3 regions of the Paenibacillus sp. FSL K6-1096 genome follow, and region 1 is predicted to be linked to each of the others. Evidence: a T-box and tRNA genes for the amino acid it is inferred to sense, from the RefSeq annotation. Region 1 holds a T-box; the other regions hold tRNA genes.
What was found. The T-box of region 1 lies ahead of metG (methionine--tRNA ligase). A T-box ahead of a tRNA ligase gene usually reads a tRNA of that ligase, here a tRNA-Met.
Positions count from the first base shown of each region.

Region 2: it encodes a tRNA-Met, which carries the amino acid that the T-box ahead of metG (methionine--tRNA ligase) is inferred to sense. The anticodon was not compared.
Region 3: it encodes a tRNA-Met, which carries the amino acid that the T-box ahead of metG (methionine--tRNA ligase) is inferred to sense. The anticodon was not compared.

Region 1 is NZ_CP150274.1:1,264,224-1,271,179, forward strand. Features, by position in the region: gene MHI24_RS05815 (metal ABC transporter ATP-binding protein) at 1-495, opposite strand, end outside; gene MHI24_RS05820 (zinc ABC transporter substrate-binding protein) at 530-1,516, opposite strand; gene metG (methionine--tRNA ligase) at 1,681-3,702, opposite strand; T-box leader at 3,757-4,016, opposite strand; gene yidD (membrane protein insertion efficiency factor YidD) at 4,054-4,317, opposite strand; gene MHI24_RS05835 (Fur family transcriptional regulator) at 4,319-4,780, opposite strand; gene MHI24_RS05840 (stalk domain-containing protein) at 4,952-6,956, opposite strand, start outside.
Region 2 is NZ_CP150274.1:2,634,693-2,641,648, forward strand. Features, by position in the region: gene ilvB (biosynthetic-type acetolactate synthase large subunit) at 1-376, opposite strand, end outside; gene MHI24_RS11525 (TetR/AcrR family transcriptional regulator) at 1,075-1,671, opposite strand; gene MHI24_RS11530 (nuclear transport factor 2 family protein) at 1,867-2,646, shown strand; gene MHI24_RS11535 (ABC transporter permease) at 2,738-3,889, shown strand; tRNA gene MHI24_RS11540 (tRNA-Leu) at 3,978-4,056, opposite strand; tRNA gene MHI24_RS11545 (tRNA-Cys) at 4,082-4,155, opposite strand; tRNA gene MHI24_RS11550 (tRNA-Gly) at 4,164-4,238, opposite strand; tRNA gene MHI24_RS11555 (tRNA-Gln) at 4,245-4,319, opposite strand; tRNA gene MHI24_RS11560 (tRNA-His) at 4,339-4,414, opposite strand; tRNA gene MHI24_RS11565 (tRNA-His) at 4,458-4,533, opposite strand; tRNA gene MHI24_RS11570 (tRNA-Trp) at 4,562-4,635, opposite strand; tRNA gene MHI24_RS11575 (tRNA-Tyr) at 4,642-4,727, opposite strand; tRNA gene MHI24_RS11580 (tRNA-Thr) at 4,733-4,808, opposite strand; tRNA gene MHI24_RS11585 (tRNA-Phe) at 4,822-4,897, opposite strand; tRNA gene MHI24_RS11590 (tRNA-Asp) at 4,951-5,028, opposite strand; tRNA gene MHI24_RS11595 (tRNA-Met) at 5,044-5,117, opposite strand; tRNA gene MHI24_RS11600 (tRNA-Val) at 5,147-5,222, opposite strand; tRNA gene MHI24_RS11605 (tRNA-Glu) at 5,246-5,320, opposite strand; tRNA gene MHI24_RS11610 (tRNA-Ser) at 5,350-5,439, opposite strand; tRNA gene MHI24_RS11615 (tRNA-Asn) at 5,443-5,518, opposite strand; rRNA gene MHI24_RS11620 (23S ribosomal RNA) at 5,582-6,956, opposite strand, start outside.
Region 3 is NZ_CP150274.1:4,673,186-4,680,141, reverse strand. Features, by position in the region: gene katA (catalase KatA) at 37-1,482, shown strand; gene MHI24_RS20735 (DNA-binding protein) at 1,676-2,518, opposite strand; gene MHI24_RS20730 (WYL domain-containing protein) at 2,695-3,648, opposite strand; tRNA gene MHI24_RS20725 (tRNA-Gly) at 4,265-4,335, opposite strand; tRNA gene MHI24_RS20720 (tRNA-Pro) at 4,348-4,421, opposite strand; tRNA gene MHI24_RS20715 (tRNA-Arg) at 4,548-4,624, opposite strand; tRNA gene MHI24_RS20710 (tRNA-Gly) at 4,635-4,709, opposite strand; tRNA gene MHI24_RS20705 (tRNA-Leu) at 4,717-4,800, opposite strand; tRNA gene MHI24_RS20700 (tRNA-Lys) at 4,817-4,892, opposite strand; tRNA gene MHI24_RS20695 (tRNA-Gln) at 4,922-4,996, opposite strand; tRNA gene MHI24_RS20690 (tRNA-Asp) at 5,088-5,165, opposite strand; tRNA gene MHI24_RS20685 (tRNA-Met) at 5,181-5,254, opposite strand; tRNA gene MHI24_RS20680 (tRNA-Val) at 5,284-5,359, opposite strand; tRNA gene MHI24_RS20675 (tRNA-Glu) at 5,509-5,583, opposite strand; tRNA gene MHI24_RS20670 (tRNA-Ser) at 5,728-5,817, opposite strand; tRNA gene MHI24_RS20665 (tRNA-Asn) at 5,822-5,897, opposite strand; tRNA gene MHI24_RS20660 (tRNA-Ile) at 5,901-5,977, opposite strand; rRNA gene rrf (5S ribosomal RNA) at 6,042-6,158, opposite strand; rRNA gene MHI24_RS20650 (23S ribosomal RNA) at 6,353-6,956, opposite strand, start outside.

The sequences.
Region 1 (6,956 bases):
ATGGTTGATCAGGGCACGGGCCAGGAACACACGCTGCTGCTGGCCGCCGGACAGCTGGCCGACTCTTTTCTCCGCGATGTCCTGAATCCGCATCACTTCCAGTGCGTCCTCACACTGCCGGTGCTGGGCTTTGGAGACCCGCCGGATCAGGTTCTTGTTGTTGTAGAGGCCCGACAGCACCACCTCGCGCACGGTAGCCGGGAACAGCGGATTGAACGCATTCTTCTGCGGCACGTAGCCGATCCGCTCCCAGTCCTTGAACTTCCTTACAGGCTGGCCGAATAGCCGGATCTCTCCGCTAGTGGCAGGCAGCAGACCGACAATCATCTTCAGCAGCGTCGTTTTGCCCGCACCGTTGGAGCCGAGGATTCCGAGGAAGTCGCGTTCTTTTACCGTGTAATTCAGATTGGAGATGACCTTCTGCTCGCCGTAAGAGAAGGACAAATCCTGTATTTCGATCATATGCTGATGGCAGTCCAGGGATACCGGTTGCATGTGAAGTACCGCCTTTCACTTATTACTTTCCTTATTATTGTAAGGCCTGAATGAGATTTTGCAAATTGCGCTCCATCAGCGTGAAGTAGTTATCCCCGTTCTTCTGCTGGTCCTCGGTCAGCCCCTCTACCGGATTCAGCACCATCGTGGACACGCCCGTTTCACTGGCCAGCGTCTTCGCCAGCTTATCGGACACAAGCTCCTCGAAGAAAATATAACGGATGCCCTCCTCCTTCACCAGCGCCGCCAACTTCACCAGATCCTGCCCCCGCGGCTCGGCATCCGGTGACAGCCCCATGATCGCGTGCTGCGACAGGCCGTAATCCCGCGCCAGATACGCGAAGGCCTGATGGGATACGACAATCTCCTTATTAGGCAGCTTGCCCAATTCCTCGGTGAACTTCTGATCCAGCGCGGTCAGACGGCCGGCCAGCTTCTGGTAACGCTCCTCGTAACCGGCAGTATGCTCAGGGTCAACGGATTGAAGACTGTCCTTGATGTTCTTGGCCATCACAAGCGCTGACTTCGGACTTACCCAGGTGTGCGGGTCGGTATGCAGGCTGTCGCCATGCCCGGCTTCCTCCCCTTCGCCTTCACCTTCATGCTCATGACCGTGATCATGCCCGTCCTCTTCATCGCTCTTAATGAGATCCACTCCGTGGCTGACCTCTACGGCCTGTGCCTTGCTGTCACTGTCCAGGCTTTTGAGGAAGTTCGGCACCCAACCTTCAAGTCCTGCGCCGTTGTAGAGAAACAGCTGTGCTTTGGACGTATTTATAATGTCCTGGCTGCGCGGCGTCCAGTCATGCGGCTCAACACCAACGGGGAGCAGGTTGATGACATTGGCATCCTCCCCCCCGATCTCACTGGCGAATTCATATATAGGATAAAATGTCGTAACAACATTCACTTTACCTTCCACGATATTCCCGCTGCTCTTCGGACCACATGCGGCCAGCACCAGAACCAGCAGCAACGCAACGGCAGGCAGCAGCCGTCTAACCATCCTTCTAGATAACATCTCTCTATCGACCCCTTAAATCGTAAAATTTACTATGAGAATTATAATAGTAATCGTTACGATAAGTCAACCGCAGATCTGTAAACCGCGCTGCCGCATAGCGCAAGCATCCCCGCAGCTTTTGGGCTCGCGGGGATACTCTGAGTTCGTTATGTGGGGGAAGCTTACTTCACAATCGCTCCGTTCGGCATGCTGTCCGGCACCGTAGCAATCGTCAGCTGCTCGCCCTTGGAGGCCGCCAGGATCATGCCCTGGGACAGCTCACCGCGCAGCTTCACCGGCTTCAGGTTCACAATGCAGATCACCTTGCGTCCCACCAGCTCCTCCGGTGTGTAGAACTTGGCAATGCCAGAGACGACCTGGCGCTGCTCATAGCCAAGATCCAGCTGCAGCTTCAGCAGCTTATCCGCCTTCTTCACCGGCTCGCAGGCGATCACCTGGGCTACGCGCAGCTCCGCCTTGGCGAAATCGTCAATGCCGATTTCTGCCTTATGCTCCTCTTCCTCCGGGTCGGCAGCCGCCGCCGGAGCAGGTGCCGCTGCCGGCGCTGCCTCAGCAGCAGCCGGCTTCCCGGCTCCCATCGCTTCGGCGATGTACGCCACCTCCTGCGCTACGTCCAGGCGCGGGAAGATCGGGTCGCCCTTCACCAGCTTAGTGCCCGCTGGAATCAGGCCGAACGTTCTGCCGCTCTCCCAGGTGGTCAGCTCGCCCGGCTCAATGCCCAGCTGCGCCCAGATCTTCGCCGGAGCGCCGGTCAGGAACGGCTGAAGCAGGATGGACGCGGTACGCAGCCCCTCCACCAGATGCCGCATGACCGAGGCCAGCTCGCCGCTGCGGCTCTCATCCTTGGCGAGTACCCACGGCTGGGTCTCGTCAATGTATTTGTTCGTCCGGCTGATCAGCGCGCCGATTGCAGTCAGGGCCACGGAGAATTCCATCTTCTCCATCGCCTCTTCCACCTTGGCGTAGGTGCTCTGCACTGCCGCTTCAAGCTCGCCGTCAAATGCGGTGACCTGCCCTGCATACGCGGGAAGCTCGCCGCCGAAATACTTCTCGACCATCGCGCCGGTCCGGTTCAGCAGATTGCCGAGGTCATTGGCCAGGTCATAGTTGATCCGGTCCACGAAGCTCTCCGGCGTGAAGGTTCCATCCGAGCCGAAAGGAACCTCGCGCAGCAGATAATAACGCAGGGCATCCAGGCCGTAGCGGTCAATCAGGGTCACCGGATCGACGACATTGCCTTTGGATTTGGACATTTTGCCGTCCTTCATCAGCAGCCAGCCGTGGGCAAAGACCTTCTTCGGCAGCGGCTCACCCAGCGCCATCAGAATGATCGGCCAGTAGATTGTGTGGAAGCGGACAATCTCCTTGCCCACGATATGTACATCAGCCGGCCAGAACTTGTCATACAGGCTGCGGTCCTCCGAGCCATAGCCGAGCGCCGTAATGTAGTTGGTGAGCGCATCAATCCATACATACACGACATGCTTGTCATCGCCTTTTACCTTCACGCCCCAGTCAAAAGTCGTACGGGACACCGCCAGATCCTCCAGACCCGGCTTGATGAAGTTGTTGATCATCTCGTTCTTGCGCGATTCCGGCAGGATGAACTCCGGGTTCTCCTCATAGAACTTCAGCAGACGGTCAGCATACTTGCTCATGCGGAAGAAATAGCTCTCCTCCTTGACCAGCTCGACCGGATGGCCGCTGTCAGGACTTTTCCCGCCGATGATCTTGCCGTCAGCGTCACGTTCGATATCCACCAGCTGAGTCTCCGTGTAGAAGGTCTCATCCGAGATACAGTACCAGCCTTCGTACTCCCCTTTGTAGATATCCCCCTGCTGCAGCAGCCGGTCAAAAATATCCGCAACCACCTTCTTATGCCGCTCCTCCGTTGTACGGATGAAATCATCATTAGAGATGTCCAGCTTCTTCCACAGCTCCTTGATGCCGACCACAATTCCGTCTACGAACTCCTGCGGGGTCTTGCCGGCCTTGGCGGCCTTCTCTTCAATCTTCTGCCCATGCTCGTCCGTCCCCGTCAGATAACGCACCTCATAGCCGCGCAGCCGCTTGTAGCGGGCCATCGCATCACCGGCAACGGTTGAATACGCATGGCCGATATGCAGCTTGTCACTCGGATAGTAGATCGGTGTTGTTAAATAAAAGGTTTTGTGCTCGCTCATTACTTCATCATCCCTTCGTTATCCTAACTTTGACGCAAAAAACTCCCGCCCCGATTATGGGGCGAGAGTAACCTCACGCGATACCACCCAACATTCCCCGGCTCCTCACAGAGCACAGGCTTCGTCAGTTCCATGCGAACTGTCCATTAACGCTGGAATACGCCGTACTCTTACGCAGGCAGAGGCTTCCGGGCCTGGCGCTCGAATACAGTTCCTCCCGGACCATATTCAATCTGGCATCCCATACCGGCTCCCAGCAGCCCCGGCTCTCTGTAATGGTTGTCCACATCTACTCATCCGTTCCTCGGAATATACTTATTATTCAAAATATACCCATCGGCACGCCCCGTGTCAAGTCGTCTGCACCGGCTTGTCCCCGGAAGAGTGCCCTTTGGCCGGCGGCACGGGATCAAGCCCACCCGGATGAAAGGGATGACAGCGGGCAATCCGCCTGGCCGCCAGCCAGGACCCCTTAAGCGGCCCGTGCACTTCAATCGCCTCCAGCGCATAGGCGGAGCAGGTCGGATAGAAGCGGCAGGTCGCCGGCTTCAGCGGCGAAATGAACTTGCGGTAGACCCGGATCGGCGCCTGTACCGTTCTTCGCAGGTCAGCCATATCAGTGGCCCTCTTTGGCGTGGGAGAGTGCGGCAGCTTCTTCTTCTCTGCCTTGCTCACACTCCTTACAATAACCGAACACCTCGAATTTATGCTTGACGACCCGGAATTGATCCGGGGTATCCGTTAGATTCATCGGACAGAATTGGATGGGGTACGTCTTCATGCACTGCAGACAGATCATATGATGGTGGTGATGGTCCTCGCTGCAGCTGGCCTTGAACTTGACGCCTTCTTCAAAAACAATCTGCTCCAGTACGCCCAGCTCTTCCATTACCCGCAGATTGCGGTAGACCGTATCGAAGCTGAGTCCGCTGTACTTGCGGCCCATATGCTCATATACATCCTTCGCCGACAAATATCCCGTATTCTCGCCGAATAAGCGGGCAAGTGTCTTGCGCTGATCGGTGATTCGCAGCCCCTGCCCCGACATTGCTTCTAATATTTGATCTGTCGATAGCATTCGCTCATCTCCTAATAGTATAGGTCGTTTGTATTGCCCTCTCTTTATAATGCCCCAAAAGCAAGGTCCCCGTCAATAAAGCCTGTTGCTCAGTGGCCAGCGGGAATTACAGGCACAGCAAAGCGGCAGCCGTTCCCTGAGGAAGGCTGCCGCATTTGGGATATATTCAGTTTACTTCTTGGCCGGTAGCGGCGTGAAGACGAAGTTTACTGGCAGATTACTGCCGGAAGCGACGGTGAAGACCATCTCCACCCGGCCTTCATATTCTCCAGTCCGGTAAACGACTGCGTTCATGTCGGACTTGTTTAACTGCCCCTTGTTCGGCAGATTTACAATTGTACCGTTCACCAGCACTGATCCCAGATAACCGCCGCCGCGCGGATTGAAGGTGATCAGCGTGTTCGCTGCTACACGGTCCAGAACGATTTTGTACAATACACCGAAGTTCCCGGAGTTTGAGGCGGTTGTCCCGGTCATCGGATCAATGCCGTCCAGATTCAAGTCATTCTTGTTGTCGCCAAGGATCAGCTTGGATTGTGTAGCACCCACCAGATCCGTTACATTCATGATTCGGGTTGAATCCGGATAGGTTCCCCGGTTGTGAACGCCATCACGGTCAAGAACAGGCAGATATGGCAGCTCAGCGACCGGGTCTTTGCTCTCCTCCACCATGACTACGTTATACTGGACCGGCAGATCACTGAACAGATCCGCGCTCAGCGACATTACGTCTTTCGGCTTCATGGCAATTTTGTTAAGGTCTGTCATAATCGGCAGGCTTTGCCCCGGCTGCAGGGTAATCTGCGATTGGGCGAGACCGGTAATCATAGAATTATAGTACTTCTCAACCGACACCTTACCAGTATATTCAGGCGATGTAACCGGACCGGCAATCCCCAGATACTGGGTCGTAATGGTTGTCGGATACAGGTTATTGTTCGTTGCGATCACATAGAGCTTCTGTCTGGTGGCCATATTGTTCATATGATGCACCAGGAATCGGGTATTGCCTACAGAATTCTCGCGGTACAGAACGCCTTCCGTATTTACAGTCTCAGGACTGTTACTGCGGATGAGCGTGTAGCCCTCGGAAGAGAGATTGTACGGCAGATTCGGAAGCCCCGGAATCAATCCGCCATCCATGCTGATGATATCGCCCGGAGGGGTGAACAGCTTCGTCACTTCATCCTGTGTATACAATTGCTCACTGGTAATATTAATGATCTTCTCGGCAGTACTGGTGAGACCATGCTTATCTGTTACTGTCAGCTGGATGGGTACAGGCCCCGGAGTGAAGTAGGCCAGCGCCCGGTTATTCCAGGTGACGGTCAGCTCTTCATTCTCAGGGTCATAACTGGTATCTGTCAGGATAACCGGCTCACCCATTTTGTACTCGTCCTTATCGGTCGTGAACTGGGCTACAGGCGGCTGGTTGGGCTGCAGAACCTGGATCGTCACCGGATAAGGATCACTCCACATATTGTTGGCATCGCGTACAGAATAGGTGACTGTATAGAAGCCCGGCTGATCATACATGTCCTGCTTGTTGTCGCTCCACCGTTCTTCCACAATCGGCGTGCCGTTCGGCGAAGAACTGGAGGTCACATAATTAACGATCGTCTCCCCGGCATAGATTTCCTTCGGCGACACGGTGAAGGAAGCGGTCGGCTTCGTATTCAGCGACAGGATTACCCGCTTCTGCACATTGTCAACCGTGTAAGGAATGTTAAGCGCATAGGTTATGGAAGTCAACGGGACCATGAAGGTGCCTTTGAATTGGTAAGCCGGGCCTTTCATGGTGAACTTGGTGCCGTTGACCGTATAAATCTTGCTGTCGGTCTTGAAGCGCATGATGCTGGTGCCTTTGGTTACAATAACCTCTTTGGTTTTGTAATCATACGTGAAGGCTACTCCAACCATCTCCACCATCGCACGGATGGACACGTAGGAGACTCCGTTCTTGACGGCCATCGGCTGATTGGCCGTATACGGTACACCGTTGCGGAACATCTTGTTGCTGTTCATCATCAGAATCAGCTTGCCTGCCCCATCTTCTGGAGCAGCTATTCCTGGAGTTGGTGTAGGCTGCGTGAATGGAGTCATCGCCGGGTCTTCGGTTGGTACAGTACCGTCAATAGTACCGTCTGCAGGTGCTGTAGAATCGCCGGGAACGGCA
Region 2 (6,956 bases), 1.4 Mb from region 1:
CCGTGCCTATTACGGACCTTGATACGTTCCCCGTTATGAGCACTAATGGCACCGAATCCATATGGGCAGTTGCGATGCCGGTCACCAAATTTGTTGCTCCTGGACCCGATGTCGCGATGCATACCCCTACCTTCCCCGTCGACCTGGCATAACCATCCGCCGCATGGACTGCGCCTTGTTCGTGCCGGGTCAAGATATGCTTGAAATTCGGCTGATGTACCATCGCGTCATAAATATAGAGCACATTTCCGCCAGGATAACCGAATACGCACTCTACGCCTTCCTGCAGCAAGCCGCGCAAAAGCACCTCCGAACCGGTGATATATTCCTCTGATGGCATGGTTGTTTCATTCGTCATTCCTAATTGCTGTTCCATGGGGCAGCCTCCTTTGCAAAATAAACCCCCTCTCCTCCTGAGCAAACTGACAGCCGTCAGCTCATACAGGGACGAAAGGGGATTGTTTCGCGGTACCACCCAGGTTCGCTGCCACCCTCGCGGATGCAGCCTCATGAGGTAAGGCTGATGCCTTACCTGCTGTGCGTTAACGAGCACCACTTCGGTTAAGCCTACTTGCGGGCACGGAAAGAGAGCAGCCGCGCTATCGGTTAACAGCTCCGAGACGACACCATGCAAAGGGTTATGGCAAAGGTTCCAGCGTTTCCTCTGCTCTCTGGGCATAACCGCCCTTGCCGGCTTTCTCTTCATCGCCTGTTGGTATTAAATAAATAACCCCTTCCCTCCCAAGGCTCGAAGCTGCTGCTTGAAGCCTTGGGACGAAAGGGGTTGTTCGTGGTACCACCCAGGTTTACTGCAATCTCGCAATTGCAGTCTCATGAGGTACAGCCGATGCTATACCTTCAGCATGTTAACGGATGCCAGGCCGGTTGGTCCTACTTACGGGCGTGCAATCACGTTTACCGCGTTCGGTCAACAGCTCGGAGACGACACTATACTTGCGTTACGACGGAGGTTTCAGCAATCCCTCCGCTCTCTGGACATAAACGCTATGGCATAGCCTTCTCTTCTTCGCTAAATTTGTATTTTTCTGATAGTAGCACAGACTCGGCTTTTTTTCAATCAATACCGGCAGCTCTTAAGTGCCCATAGGCAACGATTCTGCTAAACTGAGATGAAACTTTATCTGCAGGAAGGGGCTCATCGCTTTTAAGCCACCAAATCACAATTCCCATGAAAGCCGATCCGAGGAATTCGATCAGCAACTCCTTGGATATCTCTGATGAGGAGTTTTCCTGGGCAGGCTTCCACCCCTCTATTAATTTACCCTTAATGATATTCTCCATTTTCGCTCGAAACGGATAGATTCGATTTTCATCAATCAACATGGAACGGTAAAAGCTCATATTTTGAGAAATATGCTCCAGTACAGTCTGCATGACTGTCTCAAGCAGAGAAATACTGAAAGGAATCATGCTGATCGGACAAAGAACGACTGCCTCCTTTAAATCGCTTAACAATTCATTCATACATGTATCTAATAAATCAGGCTTGTTTTGGTAGTGAAGATAAAATGTATTCCGATTGATCATCGCCCGGTCGGCAATATCCTGGATCGTTATCGCCTCATATCCTTTTTCCTGAATAAGCTCATCAAACGCCTTTCGAATCGATTGCTTCGTGCGCAGTATTCTTAAGTCGGTTTTTTTGTTCATTGTGTCCTTGCCTCCTCAATTTATTTAGCGCCATTAAGCGACAAAGCTAGTATGAGTTGTCCATTATACTTCAAAATTAAAAATATTGAATATTGAGCGTTATATTAACCTTTATTATAATGAGCACAAGATAAATAAACAACGACTGTTCATTATTTATCCGAATGACTAAATAACTCTAAGGAGGATTCACCAATGACATTCAACTATCAAAATGAGCTTGTACATAAGGCAATCGCCGTGCTGGAAAGTTTTGAGAGCGGCAATCCCGAAGCGATTAGGGCTAACGTTCACCCTGATCAATATATTCAGCACAACCAGGCCTTACTCGATGGCCGGGAAAACATGCTTGGTGCTCTTGATCATTTAAAGGACATGGGCACAAAGGTAAACATTAAGCGGGCGTTAGTTGATGGAAATGTTGTGGCTCTTCATTCGGTATATCATTTTCACGGCCCTAAAATCGTATTTGATATCTTCCGGTTTGAGAATGGACTAATCGTTGAACATTGGGACAATTTACAAGAGATGGTGGAAAAGACTCCAAGCAATCATACGATGATTGACGGCCCGGTTACGATTAAGGATATCGGCAAGACGGAGGCCAACAAAGCATTTGTCAAAAGCTATGTGGAAAACATCCTGCTCGGGAAGAACCCAGAGCTGCTTGCCTCTTACTTTGATGGAGATACCTACATTCAGCATAGTCCACATATTGCAGACGGCCTCTCTGGCCTTCACGCTGCTTTGCAGGCTATGAAGGAGAAAAAAGTTGAATTTCAATATACTCATATCCATCAGATCATCGGGCAAGGCGATTTTGTTCTTACCGTGAGTGAGGGTCTATTTGATGGCCAGCCTACTGCTTTCTATGATCTGTTCCGCGTACAGGATGGAAAGATCGCTGAACATTGGGACGTAATCGAGGCCATTCTGCCGGAAGAAAAGCGAAAAAATACGAACAATCGATTTTGAAGTTTGTAATAGCTAAATCGCAAAAAGACATCGCCGAATTTAATTTCAGTGGTGTCTTTCGCTTCACGAATGTAACGAGAGGAAGAAAATGATGAGAATAGTAACACAAAAAATGACGTGGCTTGGATTAGTGCTTGTTCTGATCGTGTTGACTGTATTCGGGGGAGCGATAATGGGATCAGTGCTAGGATCGAAGCCAAAAGAGCTCCCGGTGGCCCTCGTTATCCTTGACCGGCCGGCAGAGCTGGCGGCTGGAGGAACGTTTGCGGTAGGGGAAATGATCCGGAAAAAGCTGGTCTCAGACCCGGCAATGCCATTCGTCTGGCATGTCGTAAATTCCGAGGAAAAGGCCAGGGAAGGATTGGATAAACGCGAATATTACGGAGCGATGGTCATTCCGGCGGATCTGAGCAGCAGCTTACTCTCATTAGCAACTCACTCGCCGGTTCCCGCTAATGTAAAAATCATCTTTAACGAGGGTATGAACACCCAAGCCACGATGGTCATAAGACAAGCAATGGGGCAAGCGATGAAAATGATCAGCGGGGAACTGTTACAACAGCTCCTTGAGCAGATCGGACAGCAAACAGAGCAGATTCCGGTTGAAACAGCTAAAGCTTTAATGACACCGGTGAACATTCAGGAAGAAGTCGTGCATCCTCCCGGGGTGAATAGTGCGTCAGGGAATGCGCCAGGTTTGTTGACCCAGACCATATGGATCGGCAGCATGGTGACCGGTATAATCTTGTTTCTGGCTGGCCAGAAGGCGGTTGCTGCGGGTTCAAGGAGATGGACAGTCAGCGCGCTGCAGGCTATCGGGGGACTTGTGATCGTCGGCCTAGCCTCTTGCTTTACCGTATGGATGGCTGCATCTTGGTACGGCATGGAACTGGTGAACGCGAAGGAGACGTGGTTATTCCTTTGGTTGGCCGGATCGGCCTTCTTCTTGTTACAATCTTCCTTGCTGAATTGGATCGGAATCCGTGGAATACCGCTGCTCGTACTGCTGATGTTCTTCTCTATGCCGCTGCTGAACATGGCTCCAGAGTTCTTGTCAGAGACGACCCGTGATTGGATCTATTCGTGGACGCCACTGCGGTTCGCGGCAGGAGGACTTCGGGAAGTGATGTATTTCGGAGGGCTGGATGCGGTCGGCTCAAACGCCTTCGTTTTGTGGGGCGTCGCCGTGGGATTTTTGGCCCTGCTGCTCGCTTCCGGATTTAAGGCCGGTCGAGCGGCATAGGCGTCCCCTACTTCTGTTACCGGTGTAATAAATATAAGAACAGCCCATTAGATTTTCCATCTAAAGGGCTGTTCTTATTAATAAATGATACCGGCGAGAGGACTCGAACCTCCACGGTTTCCCACTCGATTTTGAGTCGAGCGCGTCTGCCATTCCGCCACGCCGGCATATATAAGTGAAACAAAAAAATAATGGAGGTGCCACCCAGATTTGAACTGGGGATAAAGCTTTTGCAGAGCTTTGCCTTACCACTTGGCTATGGCACCGAAAGAAATGGAGCGGACGACGGGAATCGAACCCGCGACCCTCGCCTTGGCAAGGCGATGCTCTACCGCTGAGCCACGTCCGCATATAATGGCTGGGGATATAGGAATCGAACCTATGAATGACGGAGTCAAAGTCCGTTGCCTTACCGCTTGGCTAATCCCCAAAATTTGCTTTGAAATAAATGGGGCGACTGATGGGTCTCGAACCCACGAATGCCGGAACCACAATCCGGTGCGTTAACCCCTTCGCCACAGTCGCCATATGAAGTTGTTGCAATACCTTAACATTCTTATAAAAGAAATGGGGCGGCCGATGGGTCTCGAACCCACGAATGCCGGAACCACAATCCGGTGCGTTAACCCCTTCGCCACGGCCGCCATGTGATTCTTTTATAGGATATTAAATTGGCAGGGGCAGCAGGAATTGAACCCACACCAACGGTTTTGGAGACCGTTGTTCTACCTTTAAACTATGCCCCTAAAAAATGGTGGAGGCTGATGGATTCGAACCACCGAACACGTACGTGAGCAGATTTACAGTCTGATGCGTTTGGCCACTTCGCTAAGCCTCCACGGATGGTGCCGGCGAGAGGACTTGAACCCCCAACCTACTGATTACAAGTCAGTTGCTCTACCAATTGAGCTACACCGGCATATTAAATTGTATGGTGGCGCGGGAGGGAATCGAACCCCCGACACAAGGATTTTCAGTCCTTTGCTCTACCGACTGAGCTACCGAGCCATAAAAGTGATTCTTTCAAGATGATTAATTCTCATCCCTGAAGCAATTAAGAATGGCGGAACCGACGGGATTCGAACCCGCGATCTCCTGCGTGACAGGCAGGCATGTTAGGCCAACTACACCACGGTTCCAAAGTAAAAGGTTAATTGCGGGGGCAGGATTTGAACCTGCGGCCTTCGGGTTATGAGCCCGACGAGCTACCGGGCTGCTCCACCCCGCGTCATTAGTAAAAATCTATTTAATTATAGATGGTGGAGGCTGAGGGGTTCGAACCCCCGACCCTCTGCTTGTAAGGCAGATGCTCTCCCAGCTGAGCTAAGCCTCCAAATGAGAACCGTATGATGATATTGGTGACCCGTATGGGATTCGAACCCATGTTACCTCCGTGAAAGGGAGGTGTCTTAACCCCTTGACCAACGGGCCATGCTGTGGAACATAATGAAGTACTGCTACGGAGAGAGAGGGATTCGAACCCTCGAGACGCTTGTGGCGCCTACACGATTTCCAATCGTGCTCCTTCGGCCAAACTCGGACACCTCTCCATATGGCTCCCCGAACAGGACTCGAACCTGTGACAACTCGATTAACAGTCGAGTGCTCTACCAACTGAGCTATCAGGGAATATACATATCAGGTCTTGATCACCTGAAAACTGAATCCGAAACGAATTTGTGTGTTAGTTTATTGGATAAGCCCTCGACCGATTAGTATTGGTCAGCTCCATGCATTGCTGCACTTCCACCTCCAACCTATCTACCTCGTCGTCTTCAAGGGGTCTTACATACTGGGAAATCTCATCTTGAGGGGGGCTTCACGCTTAGATGCTTTCAGCGCTTATCCCGTCCGTACGTAGCTACCCAGCCATGCTCCTGGCGGAACAACTGGTGCACCAGCGGTACGTCCATCCCGGTCCTCTCGTACTAAGGACAGCTCCTCTCAAATTTCCTGCGCCCACGACAGATAGGGACCGAACTGTCTCACGACGTTCTGAACCCAGCTCGCGTACCGCTTTAATGGGCGAACAGCCCAACCCTTGGGACCTACTTCAGCCCCAGGATGCGATGAGCCGACATCGAGGTGCCAAACCTCCCCGTCGATGTGGACTCTTGGGGGAGATAAGCCTGTTATCCCCAGGGTAGCTTTTATCCGTTGAGCGATGGCCCTTCCATGCGGTACCACCGGATCACTAAGTCCGACTTTCGTCCCTGCTCGACTTGTAGGTCTCGCAGTCAAGCTCCCTTCTGCCTTTGCACTCTTCGAATGATTTCCAACCATTCTGAGGGAACCTTTGAACGCCTCCGTTACTCTTTAGGAGGCGACCGCCCCAGTCAAACTGCCCGCCTGACACGGTCCCCGTACCCGCTGAGGGTACCAGGTTAGAACCTAGATACGATCAGGGTGGTATCCCAACGGCGCCTCCAGCGAAGCTTGCGCTCCGCCTTCCACGGCTCCCACCTATCCTGTACAGATCGTACCCAAATTCAATATCAAGCTGCAGTAAAGCTCCATGGGGTCTTTCCGTCTTGTCGCGGGTAACCTGCATCTTCACAGGTATTAAAATTTCACCGGATCTCTCGTTGAGACAGCGCCCAAGTCGTTACGCCATTCGTGCGGGTCAGAATTTACCTGACAAGGAATTTCGCTACCTTAGGACCGTTATAGTTACGGCCGCCGTTTACTGGGGCTTCGGTTCATAGCTTCGGGTTACCCCTAACCACTCCCCTTAACCTTCCAGCACCGGGCAGGCGTCAGCCCGTATACTTCGCCTTGCGGCTTCGCACAGACCTGTGTTTTTGCTAAACAGTCGCTTGGGCCTTTTCACTGCGGCCCCCTCGGGCTATTCACCCTACCGAGGCACCCCTTCTCCCGAAGTTACGGGGTCATTTTGCCGAGTTCCTTAACGAGAGTTCTTCCGCGCGCCTTAGAATTCTCTTCTCGCCTACCTGTGTCGGTTTGCGGTACGGGCACCTTCTCCTGGCTAGAGGCTTTTCTTGGCAGTGTGAGATCATGACCTTCGCTACTGTAATTTTCGCTCCCCATCACAGCCCAGCCTTAACAG
Region 3 (6,956 bases), 3.4 Mb from region 1:
TCTAAAATCAAATCCTTACACGAGGTGATTTCGTTCATGACTGCAAACCATAACAACGACAAACTAACCACAAGCTGGGGTGCCCCTGTAGGTGACAACCAGAACTCCATGACAGCAGGCTCCCGCGGCCCTACTCTGCTGCAGGATGTCCATCTGCTGGAGAAGCTGGCCCACTTCAACCGCGAGCGTGTCCCGGAACGTGTCGTTCATGCCAAAGGCGCAGGCGCCCATGGTTACTTCGAGGTCACCCGTGACCTGTCCCGGTATACCAAAGCTGCATTCTTGTCTGAGGTCGGCAAACGCACCCCGATGTTCATCCGTTTCTCCACTGTAGCCGGGGAGCTGGGCTCTGCCGATACTGTGCGCGATCCGCGCGGCTTCGCCGTGAAGTTCTACACCGAGGAAGGCAACTATGACCTGGTCGGGAACAACACGCCTGTATTTTTCATCCGTGATGCCATTAAGTTCCCGGACTTTATTCATACCCAGAAGCGTCATCCGCAGACCCACCTGAAGAACCCGACAGCTGTCTGGGATTTCTGGTCGCTCTCGCCTGAATCGCTGCATCAGGTCACCATTCTCATGTCTGACCGCGGCATCCCCGCCACCCTCCGCCATATGCACGGATTCGGCAGCCATACGTTCAAATGGGTCAATGCTGAAGGCCAGGCTGTCTGGGTGAAATACCATTTCAAGACCGAACAGGGCGTGCAGAACCTGGATGTGAAGCTGGCGGCACAGCTGGCAGGCGAGCACCCGGATTATCATACCGAGGATTTGTTCAATGCGATCGACAACGGGGATTTCCCGGCATGGACACTGTATGTGCAGATTATGCCTGAGGAGGATGCGAACAGCTACCGGTTCGATCCGTTTGATGTGACCAAAGTATGGTCCCAGAAGGACTATCCGCTAATTGAGGTAGGGCGCATGGTGCTGGACCGCAACCCGGAGAATTACTTCGCTGAAGTGGAGCAGGCGACCTTCTCGCCCGGCTCGTTCGTACCCGGAATTGAAGCCTCACCCGACAAAATGCTCCAGGGCCGCCTGTTCGCCTACGGTGATGCCCACCGCTACCGCGTAGGCGCTAATCACAACCAGCTGCCAATTAACCGGCCCATCGCCGAGGTCAACAATAACCAGCGTGACGGCGCGATGAATGCCACGAGTAACGGAGGCGGCTCTGTCTACTACGAACCTAACAGCTTCGGCGGAGCCACCGAGTCGCCGCAGCATAAAGCGGCTGCTTTTGAAGTCTCCGGCCAGGCTGACAGTGTAGCCTATGATCATGACGATCATTACACCCAGCCGGGGGATCTCTACCGCCTGCTGAGTGAAGAGGAACGCGCACGGCTGGTGCGGAACATTGTCGAGGCCATGACTCCGGTGAACTCGGATGAGATCAAGCTCCGCCAGATTGGCCACTTCCGCAAGGCCGACCCGGAGTTCGGACAGCGGATTGCCGAGGCACTGGGATTGTAACATGATCTGAAAATCTAAACAGGGGTAAGCTGTCGCTTACCCCTGTTTCTAATAAGTATTAATCTCCTAAAGCAAAACCTGAGAGGAGTCAGCTTAATGCCCAGCACCGTGATTGTTGACAGAGACATTGCCGGAGTATCCTGTGAGATGACCGCCACTACCTGCGCCTGCCGTTGTGACCACTGCGGTTGTGCTAATCAGCAATACGGCTGTTAATAACGAGATCGCCTTTTTCATCTTTTAAAAACTCCCTCTCTAAGATATTTTTCATAATATTCCGGTAAGATTCTTGCTGCTCAGCTGAGGCATGGCTGCGGATATGCTCGTAAAAGGAAACGATCTTCCGGAAGCCTGTCCCATCATAAAGTTTACTACTTATTACCAAAATATAGAGAGTCAAATTAATTGCATCATGAATTTTTTGTCTTTTATACAAATATATTGCGCTAAGATGCATGTAATCTATGTAGTATCGTATGTCTTCCTTCTTCTCTCTGCAGCTCAATTCCTTCAATTGTTCCTTGAACTCATCGAGGACCCAATCAATGCAGAAGTTGTACTTGATGGCGGACTCCAGCACAGTGATCAGACAGGCCAGAAGCTCCTCCTTATCGCCCTTGCGGATGAATTCCACGTAATCGGGGAGTACCTCTGTCTTACCCTCCAGCAGATCAATGACGAAAGTGTTGGCGATAGCAATATTCTTGTAGTATTCGACTTCCGTGAGAACTTCCTGATTCAGGTCTTTGATCCAGCTCATATCCTCATACAGGCGGATACACTTTCTGGATTCAGCGAGATTCCCGAGCTTCTGATAAGCGATCCCTTTCATACAGGCGCTGTACCCGAGATAATACGCTATATTCTTCTTGAGGGAATATCTCTTCATCCCCTGTTGCTGAGAGCCGTAGGTCATAATAGCGAGTTCAAAGAGCTTGTCCGAAATCTCAAGAATTGCCGTCCAGTTCTCCCATGAAAATGATACCTTAAGCATATCTGTCAAAGAGTCCTCGTTCATCCCATCCAGTTCCAGCAATTTCTATCTTGCCTCCTATCATTCCATTATATTCCATATAATACTCGGTTTCCCCACGCTGGTCAATTCTTTCCCGACATAAATTTCCTCCAAAAAACCTTAATCCCCAATGCAATGGATCAATCTAATCTTTTCGACAGACGCTCCCCTAAATCAGACAAAAACCTGCACGTTTCTCACTGCTGATACACATCCAGCCATTGCTCCAGCTGCTGCTTCAATCCCTCTCTGGCTGACGGCGGCTCAAGAATCTCTGCATTCGGTCCGTATTGCAGAATCCATTTGGTGAATTCCTGCTCATTGTTAACCGTGACCTCAAACAGCAGGGTACCATCCCCTTCATCACTCATCCGCGGACGTACGAACAGCTCTTCTTCTTTGATGTAACGCGCCACCTCGGGGTGAAACCGTACCTTGAACGTAATATTTCTTGTCCCCCGATGAATCGACCAGGTGTTCTTCAGATACTGCTTGATATTGAAATTGCCTTTATCGAAAGTGGACGCCGTCATCTCGACCTGCTGAAAACGGCTGATGCGGAAGGTACGGATGGCGCTCTGCAGGTGACAATAGCCAATCAGATAAAAGCGTTGATCCCGCGGAACCAGATAATACGGATCAATCTTCCGTTCCGTGATCTCATTGCGTAATTGAGAATGGTATACTGCCCGGATGCTGCGCTGCTCCAGAATCGCTGCAATCAGCGGCTGCAGGAAATTCCGGCTCTTCTTGCGGTAGGCCGGGGTACCCATCTGGATAATATCAGCGATGTTCTCCAGCAGCCCGTTCTGTCTGGACTTCTCCTTCAGATGGGTCCCCATTACCTTATCATATGCGGAATGAAATCCCGGCGGGATCTTCTGCTCATGCAGCACCGACGGCAGCAGCGAGAACGCCAGAGACTCCTGCTCCGTGAAGTCCAGCGGGTATAGAAAGAATTTGCCCATGAACCTGTAGCCGGTTCCCCTGCCCTCATTCGTCACCGGAGCGAAATGGCTGATAACCTCAAGATCCCTGTATATCGTTCTAATATGGACCTCGCACCTGTAGGCCAAGTCCGCCGCTGTAATCCCGGGATTGGCCTGAATCGCATTGATGATTTTGAAAATCCGAATTACCTTGTCTGTCATAACGATGCCCTCAGCTTCCAAGTAAATGTTGTCAATGATTCCACAGCTCTACTATACCAGTTCTTGGGAAACTAGGCTGTCGGCAAACAAGCGCACCAGGCTGGCAGGCTCCATTCGTTTCTCCAAGTCCGTTACACCAGCATGTTGAGGTTGAATTCGGTTTGTCTGCATACATTCGGCCCATCTGCTGTGGCATCGACTATTGTGTTCGGTTTTTCGCATACGTTCGGACCATCTGCTGTGGCATCGACTATTGTGTTCGGTTTTTCGCATACGTTCGGACCACATGCCTCCCCCGCCGCTTGGTATGGAGAGCAATGTTGCATATTTTGCAGGATTTCTCTGTAACTGTTACTTGCTGAGGAGGATTGTTGCATTATCTGCAGAAATTCCGGTGGTTAGAGCAAATGAGGGATGGTTTTGTTGCATTTGGTGCAGGATTTCTGCATATGCCGCTTCTATTGATTAGCATTGTTGCAATTTATGCAGGATTTCTCTTTTATAGTTACTGGCTGTGGAGCATGAGGCCCTTCCCCCCATCGCAACGTTCGGAGAACTACCTCAATAACAAGAAAACAGCCCCTGGATGGCCCAAGGACTGTCTAATACTTCTATAAGCGGGTGATGGGAATCGAACCCACGCTATCAGCTTGGAAGGCTGAAGTTCTACCATTGAACTACACCCGCACAGATGAAATATCGGGATGACACGATTTGAACATGCGACCCCCTGGTCCCAAACCAGGTGCTCTACCAAGCTGAGCTACATCCCGTTAATGGCGCGCCCTGAGAGATACGGATGCTACGCATCCGATTGCGAAGTAGAGCTATCGAAGCTTATGCTTCAACGAACTCGTTCGAATCTGACGGACACTTAGATGATTCAAGGAAGTGATAAATGGCGCGCCCTGAGAGATTCGAACTCCCGACCTTTTGATTCGTAGTCAAACGCTCTATCCAGCTGAGCTAAGGGCGCAAAATCTATATGGAGCGGACGACGGGAATCGAACCCGCGACCCTCGCCTTGGCAAGGCGATGCTCTACCGCTGAGCCACGTCCGCAAAAACATGGTGCGCGTGAAGGGACTTGAACCCCCACGTCGTGAAACGCCAGATCCTAAGTCTGGTGCGTCTGCCATTCCGCCACACGCGCACACGTCATAACAAAATGGTGAGCCATGAAGGACTCGAACCTTCGACACCCTGATTAAAAGTCAGGTGCTCTACCAACTGAGCTAATGGCTCTCATACAAGAACTCAATCCCAAAAAATGATGGCTGGGGATATAGGAATCGAACCTATGAGTGACGGAGTCAAAGTCCGTTGCCTTACCGCTTGGCTAATCCCCAATGTCGGAATCAGGTGGAACCTCTATACTTCGAAATATAGGATGCTCAATCCCTGTTGCCTTAATCCATCTCATTCCTTATGCCATTAAAATGGCGGAACCGACGGGATTCGAACCCGCGATCTCCTGCGTGACAGGCAGGCATGTTAGGCCAACTACACCACGGTTCCAGAGTTAAAGGTTAATTGCGGGGGCAGGATTTGAACCTGCGGCCTTCGGGTTATGAGCCCGACGAGCTACCGGGCTGCTCCACCCCGCGTCATTAATAACAATCTATTTAGTTATAGATGGTGGAGGCTGAGGGGTTCGAACCCCCGACCCTCTGCTTGTAAGGCAGATGCTCTCCCAGCTGAGCTAAGCCTCCATGTTAAACTTCAACGAACCCAGGGAATTCTCATCCCATCAAAAATGGTGACCCGTATGGGATACTCTTCACTCCGTTACGAGATTGCGAAGTATTCCTTCCGAAGCCTATGCTTCAACGAACCCAGGGAATTCTCATCCCATCAAAAATGGTGACCCGTATGGGATTCGAACCCATGTTACCTCCGTGAAAGGGAGGTGTCTTAACCCCTTGACCAACGGGCCATGCTGTGGAATGTAATGAAGTACTGCTACGGAGAGAGAGGGATACTCTTCACTTCGTTACGAGATTGCGAAGCAGTGCTAACGAAGCCTATGCTCCAACGAACCACTGAGGGTTCTCATCCCTATTCAAAAGAAGTACTGCTACGGAGAGAGAGGGATTCGAACCCTCGAGACGCTTGTGGCGCCTACACGATTTCCAATCGTGCTCCTTCGGCCAAACTCGGACACCTCTCCAAAGTGGCTCCCCGAACAGGACTCGAACCTGTGACAACTCGATTAACAGTCGAGTGCTCTACCAACTGAGCTATCAGGGAATATGGTGGGCCTTAGTGGACTCGAACCACTGACCTCACCCTTATCAGAGGTGCGCTCTAACCAGCTGAGCTAAAGGCCCGTTCTTATACACTATTCAACCCATCAGGGCAAAAAAAATACCACAGATGTGTGTGGGAAATCCCGCTTGGCGGCGTCCTACTCTCCCAGGACCCTTCGGTCCAAGTACCATCGGCGCTGGAAGGCTTAACGGTCGTGTTCGGGATGGGTACGCGTGGAACCCTTCCGCTATCGCCACCAAACGTGATTTTTCGAAGCCTACGCTTCTCGAAATCGCTACAGAAAATATCAAACCATCGGTTTAACTTCCTGCCAGGCTTAATCGCCTGAAAACTGAATCCGAAACAGAAATCTGCGTTTGCCCTTGTTACGGGGCCCCCGGAAAGTACTCGGAATCCGCTTTGTCAGCGTCTTCTTCACTTTTTGGGGTAGTTTATTGGATAAGCCCTCGACCGATTAGTATTGGTCAGCTCCATGCATTGCTGCACTTCCACCTCCAACCTATCTACCTCGTCGTCTTCAAGGGGTCTTACATACTGGGAAATCTCATCTTGAGGGGGGCTTCACGCTTAGATGCTTTCAGCGCTTATCCCGTCCGTACGTAGCTACCCAGCCATGCTCCTGGCGGAACAACTGGTGCACCAGCGGTACGTCCATCCCGGTCCTCTCGTACTAAGGACAGCTCCTCTCAAATTTCCTGCGCCCACGACAGATAGGGACCGAACTGTCTCACGACGTTCTGAACCCAGCTCGCGTACCGCTTTAATGGGCGAACAGCCCAACCCTTGGGACCTACTTCAGCCCCAGGATGCGATGAGCCGACATCGAGGTGCCAAACCTCCCCGTCGATGTGGACTCTTGGGGGAGATAAGCCTGTTATCCCCAGGGTAGCTTTTATCCGTTGAGCGATGGCCCTTCCATGCGGTACCACCGGATCACTAAGTCCGACTTTCGTCCCTGCTCGACTTGTAGGTCTCGCAGTCAAGCTCCCTTCTGCCTTTGCACTCTTCGAATGATTTCCAACCATTCTGAGGGAACCT